Regions from separate parts of the Arthrobacter sp. AK01 genome, predicted to be linked through region 2. Evidence: riboswitches for the same ligand, from Rfam matches in the RefSeq annotation. Region 2 holds a riboswitch; the other holds the start of a gene.
The links. Region 2 has a riboswitch for glycine ahead of gcvP (aminomethyl-transferring glycine dehydrogenase). Riboswitches for the same ligand answer to the same signal wherever they lie in the genome.
Positions count from the first base shown of each region.

Region 1: it holds a riboswitch for glycine, as region 2 does, so the genes downstream of both, gcvP (aminomethyl-transferring glycine dehydrogenase) here and gcvP (aminomethyl-transferring glycine dehydrogenase) in region 2, are expected to answer to the same signal.

Region 1 is NZ_JAJOHP010000025.1:62,215-65,625, forward strand. It holds gene LN996_RS10905 (PucR family transcriptional regulator) at 1-1,432, shown strand, start outside; glycine riboswitch at 1,508-1,606, shown strand; gene gcvP (aminomethyl-transferring glycine dehydrogenase) at 1,756-3,411, shown strand, end outside.
Region 2 is NZ_JAJOHP010000013.1:80,044-83,454, forward strand. It holds gene gcvP (aminomethyl-transferring glycine dehydrogenase) at 1-1,386, opposite strand, end outside; glycine riboswitch at 1,568-1,665, opposite strand; gene LN996_RS06600 (TetR/AcrR family transcriptional regulator) at 1,758-2,297, opposite strand; gene LN996_RS06605 (MFS transporter) at 2,371-3,411, shown strand, end outside.

The DNA of each region.
Region 1 (3,411 bases), on a different contig from region 2:
CATCACCTGGGCCCACACCTCGGACCTGCCCAGGCTGTGGGAGTGGGTCACGGGCGGCGAACTCATGATGACCAACGGCCTGTCCATTCCTGCCGATGCGGACGGGCAGGTGGCGCTCGCCGAGGCCCTCATGGACAGCGGCGCCAGTGCCTTGGCGATCGGCGAGAAGATGCATGCACCACCGCTGACCGCCGAATTCCTGGCCGCCTGCGACCGGCTGCCGTTGCCCCTGCTCAACATTCCGTACCCGCTGCCGTTCATAGCCATCGCCCGGTCGGTTGCCGAGTCCTCCCTGCTCGAAGAATCCCGCCGGCTCCGGCAGACGGCGCGCGTCTACGATCTGCTGCGCACCGTGGGCGCCTCGGAAGACCACTGGCAGAGCCTGGTCCAGCGGCTGGCGACCGAGCTCGACGCGGAGCTGTTCGTGGTGGACCGCCGCTGCCTCCATCCTTGGCACCCGGAGGGGAGGGCGCTTCCGGAGTTCCTCGCCGATGCCTGGGCTCCGTCGTCCGGGCACGTGTCGCCGGCAGGGAAGAACTTCCAGTGGCACCGCATCCGGGGCAGGCATGTGCTGACCATGGACATCCCCACCCACGCCAACGCGCTCCTGGTGGTGCTGCCCAACAGCGAACCGCACCCGGACGCCGTCGTACTTCTCCACGCCGCAACCGTGCTGGGACTGCAACTTTCGCGCATCGTGCTGTCGCTGGAAGGCCGCCACCGGCTGGCCGGCGAGTTCCTGCTGCAGGCCATGGACGGACGCCTGGGAGTGGCCGAAATGGAGAGTCGGCTCGCCGCATTTGAGGTTCCGCCGCAAGGATTCCTGCTCGCCTCGATGGCGGCGGACGCCGCGGACCGAGCAGCGGACGACGGCGACAGGCTGGCCAACGTGCACATCGAACTGTGGCGGCATGGGGTTGCGTCTGCGTCCTTGAAGCGGAACAACAGGCTCCACGTGGTGGTCCCGGCAGACGTGCCTGACGACATCCTGGTGCACTGCGCCGGCTTGGAAACGCTGATCGGAATCAGCGCGCCTGCAGCCGTTGCGAACATCCAGCGCGCGTTGCAGGAGTCCCTCTGGGCGCTGGGTTCAGCCCGGGCCAACAGGCTCAGGCTGTCCCGCTATGCGGAGGGGCCGTCGTGGCTGGGACTCACCGGTTTTGAGGAAGGAACGGCGCTGGTCCGGCGTCTTCTCGGCCCGATTTTTGACTACGAGCAGAGCCAGGAAGGCGATCTCCTTGTCACTCTGAGGACGTATTTGGACTCGCAGCGTTCGTGGCAGAAAACCGCGACAGCCCTGTTCGCGCACCGGCAAACCATCATCTACCGGATACGGAAAATCGGTGAATTGACGGGGCTGGACATGGGTGAAACGTCCACTGTTGCCCAGCTCTGGTTTGCGCTGCAGATCCACGAGGCGATGCACCAGTAGCGTCACCTTGCTTGCGCTTTTTCGAAATGACCCGCTATGGTGTGAAGCGTGTCACTTATGGTGACGCAACGCTTTTGATCTGCGGCGGGAGAGTCCTGCCGGTACATCCAGTCAGGCGCCGTAGGAGCAAATCCTCCCCAGGAATCTCTCAGGCCCATGTACCGCCGCGGTTAGGCAACTCTGGAAAGCAGTCCGGGTAACCGGGCTCACCGACGGTGCAAGCAGGCAACCATCCCTGCGGAATCTCTCAGGTCCAATACAGAGCGGGGAGGAACCCCACATCATCGTGGCGCTCACTGGGCGCCTGAATCATGGAGTTCCTCTTGACTGTTCAATCAACCCCCACCGCCTTCGCGGACCGGCATATCGGTGCCCGTCGCCAAGCCGACGTTGACACCATGCTCAAGGCCATCGGCTACGACTCTGTCGACGGGCTGGTGGACGTCGCCGTCCCCGATTCCATCCGGCAGGAAACTGCACTGAGGCTTTCGAGCGGAAACGACGCCCTCACCGAGGTGCAGGTCCTCGCCCAGCTCCGCAAGCTCGCGTCCAAGAACAAGACCGCAGTACAGATGATCGGCCAGGGCTACTACGACACCGTCACGCCGCCGGTCATCCGCCGCAACATCCTGGAAGCTCCTGCCTGGTACACCGCGTACACGCCGTACCAGCCGGAGATTTCCCAGGGCCGCCTCGAAGCGCTGCTCAACTTCCAGACCATGGTGCAGGACCTCACGGGACTTCCCGTAGCCAACGCCTCGCTCCTGGATGAAGCCACCGCCGTGGCCGAGGCCGTGCTGCTGATGCGCCGCGCCAACAAGTCCAAGACTGCCAAGGATGGCAAGACCGTCCTGGACGCAGACCTCCTCCCGCAGACCATCGCCATTGTGAAGGGTCGCGCCGAGGCACTGGGCTTCGAGGTCGAGATTGCCGACCTCTCAGCCGGACTTCCCGACGGCGACATCAACGGCATCGTCCTGCAGCAGCCGGGCGTTTCCGGCCGGGTTTTTGACCACACTTCTGTGATTGCCGAGGCCAAGGAACGCGGTGCCTTGGTTACCGTGGCCGCGGATTTGCTGGCGCTCACCCTCATCACGCCCCCGGGCGAGCAAGGTGCGGACATCGCCGTCGGAACCGCGCAGCGCTTCGGTGTTCCGCTGTTCTTCGGCGGCCCGCACGCCGCGTACATGGCCGTCCGTGAAGGCATGGAACGCACCCTTCCCGGCCGCATCGTGGGCGTCTCCAAGGACAATGCCGGTGTCCCCGCCTACCGTTTGGCACTCCAGACCCGCGAGCAGCACATCCGCCGCGAAAAGGCCACGTCCAACATCTGTACAGCCCAGGCTTTGCTCGCCATTGTGGCTTCGATGTACGCCGTTTATCACGGCCCCGAGGGCCTGAAGTCGATCGCCGAAACCGTCCACGGCCACGCCCGCGTTTTGGCTTCGGCCCTGCAGAAGGCCGGCCGCGAACTCGTCTCCGAGGCCTTCTTCGACACCCTTACCGTCCGCGTTCCCGGCAAGGCTGACAAGGTCATCGCCGCCGCAGAGGCCCGTGGCATCAACCTGCGGCTCATCGATGCGGACACCGTTGGCATCAGCATTGATGAAACCACGACGCCGGAGGTCCTCTCCGCGGTAGCCGTCGCCTTTGGAGCCGGTCCGGTAGGGGACGCTTCCGGGTTCGAACTGCCTTCCGAGGTGGTCCGCAGCAGCGATTTCCTGCAGCACCCGGTGTTCAACACGCACCGTTCCGAGACGCAGCTGTTGCGCTATATCCGCAAGCTGTCCGACCGGGACCTCGCGCTGGACCGCACCATGATCCCGTTGGGTTCGTGCACCATGAAGCTGAACGCCACCGCTGAGATGGAAGCCATCTCCTGGCCGGAGTTCGCCTCGATCCACCCGTTCGCACCGGACCACCAGACAGCTGGTTGGCGTGAACTGATCTCCGACCTCGAAGCGGACCTCACGGAAATC
Region 2 (3,411 bases):
GTCGCTCGTGCGCTCAACAGAGCCCTCAAGCGCAAAGCCATCAGCGGACTCAAGCACCGAAGCGCCGAAGACCGACGCGACGTCGGCGACAACCGCCGTCGTCGTGGTCTCATCAACCGAGATGCCCACCGTGTCAGCGTCAACGCCGCGGAGGTTGATGCCCTTCGCTTCCGCAGCGGCCACGATCGCGGCAGCCTTGCCGGGGACGCGGACGGTGATGGTGTCGAAGAAGGAACCGTGGAGGACCTCGACGCCGGCAGCCTTCAGCGACGCTGCGAGGGTCCGGGCGTGGCCGTGGGCGGTCTCGGCGATCGCCTTCAGGCCTTCCGGGCCGTGGTAGACGGCGTACATCGAGGCCACGATGGCGAGGAGTGCCTGGGCGGTACAGATGTTGGAGGTAGCCTTCTCGCGGCGGATGTGCTGCTCGCGGGTCTGCAGCGCCAAGCGGTAGGCGGGGACACCGGCGTCGTCCTTGGAAACGCCCACCAGACGGCCGGGCATGGAACGCTCCAGGCCCTTCTGGACGGCCATGTACGCGGCGTGCGGGCCGCCGAAGAACAGCGGAACGCCCAAGCGCTGCGCGGAACCAACAGCGATATCGGCGCCCTGCTCACCCGGAGGGGTGATGAGCGTCAGGGACAGGAGGTCGGCAGCAACAGTAACCAGCGCGCCGCGTTCCTTGGCTTCAGCAATGACGGCAGAGTGGTCGAACACGCGTCCCGAAACGCCGGGCTGCTGCAGGACGACGCCGTTGATGGCGCCTTCCGGGAGACCGAGCGAGAGGTCGGCGACCTCAACGTCGAAGCCGAGGGCTTCGGCGCGGCCCTTCACAATGGCGATGGTCTGCGGCAGGCAGTCGGCGTCAAGAACGGTCTTGCCGTCCTGGGCGGCCTTGTTCTTGTTGGCGCGGCGCATCATCAGGACGGCCTCGGCCACGGCCGTTGCTTCATCCAGCAGGGAGGCGTTGGCGATCGGCAGGCCAACCAGGTCCTGGACCATGGTCTGGAAGTTCAAGAGTGCTTCGAGGCGGCCCTGGGAGATTTCCGGCTGGTACGGGGTGTAGGCGGTGTACCAGGCCGGGGATTCAAGGATGTTGCGGCGGATCACCGGCGGCGTCACGGTGTCGTAGTAGCCCTGGCCGATCATCTGGACAGCGGTCTTGTTCTTGGACGCAAGTTTGCGCAGCTCTGCCAGGACCTCCACTTCACTCAGCGCGTTTTGCAGTGTGAGGGCGACGTCCTGGCGGATGTCGTTCGGAACGGCGGTGTCGACCAGCGAATCAACGGTGTCGTAGCCGACGGACTTGAGCATGGTCTCAATGTCGGCCTGGCGGCGTGCGCCGATATGCCGATCGACGAAGGTGGTGGAGGCAGAACTAACCGTCACGAAGGAACTCCAATACTTGGGCGGCGTTTGGGTACGCCACAGCGGCTCGGGTTCCTCCCCGCTCTGTATTGGACCTGAGAGTTTCCGCGGGTTGTTGGGACAACCATCGCTTGCACCGTCGGTGAGCACAGCGCCCATTGGCCCGAAGGTGGGCTGAGCGCCTGCTGCTTTCCAGAGTTGCCTTGCCGCGGCGGTGCGTGGGCCTGAGAGATTCCTGGGGAGGGTTTGCTCCTACGGCGCCTGCACCACATGCTTGCAGGACTCTCCCGCCGCAGATCATAGGCATGTTCAGTTGTACGCGACCTCAGTCAGGGCAGGCCACAAGGGTTAATTGTCCTACGTGGCGGTCGCCGCCGCAAATGGGCGACGTGCTACTTCCGCAGCCGGTCCAGGACTCCCAACAGGATTTCGACGTCGGCCTCCCGGCCTGCGTTGCCGTCGTCCTGGCCGCCTTCGAACATTGCGTTGAAATACAGCCCGTCACCCATGTAACTGACGGCCTTGGCGACCTCGGGTCCCACATCCTTGGCCAGGACATCGAGCCATTGCTTTTGGATTCCGGCAAACCTGCGGCGGGTTTCTTCATGGGCAACCTCGGCCAGGCGGGTCGCGGCCACAAACGCACGGTCCATCGGAGTCCCGGCCCACAGGGACGTCCGGATGAAGTACGCGGCAGCACCGTCCGGCGCGGCCCTCATCCGCTCAATGTCCTGTTCAGCCAGTTGGTCCAGTCGTTCCAGCAAGGCACTGATCAGCGATTCCTTGTTGGGGAAGTGGTACAGCAGCCCACCCTTGGAGACCCCGGCCCGCTTGGCGACGGCGTCGAGCGTGGCAGCCCGTTCCCCTACCTCTATGAGGAGGGCTTCGTAGGCATCCAGGACGGCATCCCGGGCAACTGGTTTTCGTGGCATGAGTACATCATTCCCTAAAGGCTTGTTGGGGTTCCATTTGAAACTGTACCGTCTGGACGGTATAGTAAGTGACATGTTCTCGCCGTCCTCAACCCAAGCACCCCGCTCCGCTCGTCCCGATATGGGCCAGGCAGCACCGTGGCGCGATTGGACGGCACTGGCGCTCCTGATGTTCCCGGTGCTGCTGGTGGCCGTCGACAACACCGCGCTCACCTTTGCCCTGCCCGAGATCGCCCGCTCCCTGGACGTGGGCGGCGTTCAACTCCTATGGATTGTTGACGCCTACCCGCTGGTCCTCGCGGCGCTTCTCGTTTCCATGGGTAACCTGGGCGACAGGATCGGACGACGGCGGCTGCTGCTGGTCGGCAGCACAGGCTTCGCTGCGGTGTCGGCTGCTACAGCCTTCGCACCTTCCGCGGAGTGGCTCATTGCCGGACGCGCCGGCCTCGGCGTCTTCGGCGCCATGCTGATGCCGTCCACGCTTTCCCTGATCCGGAACATCTTTACCGACCCCAACCGCCGCCGGCTTGCGATCGCCGTCTGGGCTGCCGGTTTCTCCGGTGGCGCAGCCCTCGGCCCGATCTTTGGCGGCTGGCTGGTGGAACACTTCTGGTGGGGTGCCGTCTTCCTGGTGGCAGCTTTCCTGCTCCTGCCGCTCCTGGCTTTCGGCCGGGTCCTGATTCCCGAGTCCAAGGACTCCAATCCGGGACGTGTGGACGTGCCCAGCATCGTCCTGTCTGTGGTCACCATGGCTCCTTTTGTTTACGGCATCAAGGAATTCGCAGTGCATGGCTTCGGGGCATCCGCGGCAGCCTTCATGGGCTTCGGCGTGGTGATGGGCATTCTCTTCGTTCGCCGCCAGCAGCGGATCGAGAACCCCATGCTGGATGTCGCATTGTTCAGGAACAAGGTGTTCAGCACGGCCATCGTGGCCAACGTGCTGTCCCTCTTCTCCATGACGGGTTTTATCTACTTCTTCGCCCAGCACCTGCAGTTGGTGGAGGGGCAGTCCCCCATGGAGGCGGGCATCGCGATGATTCCCGCGCTCCTGGCCACAGTCATTGCCGGGCTCCTGGTGGTGCCTCTGGTGAAGCGTGTGCGGCCCGGATTCGTG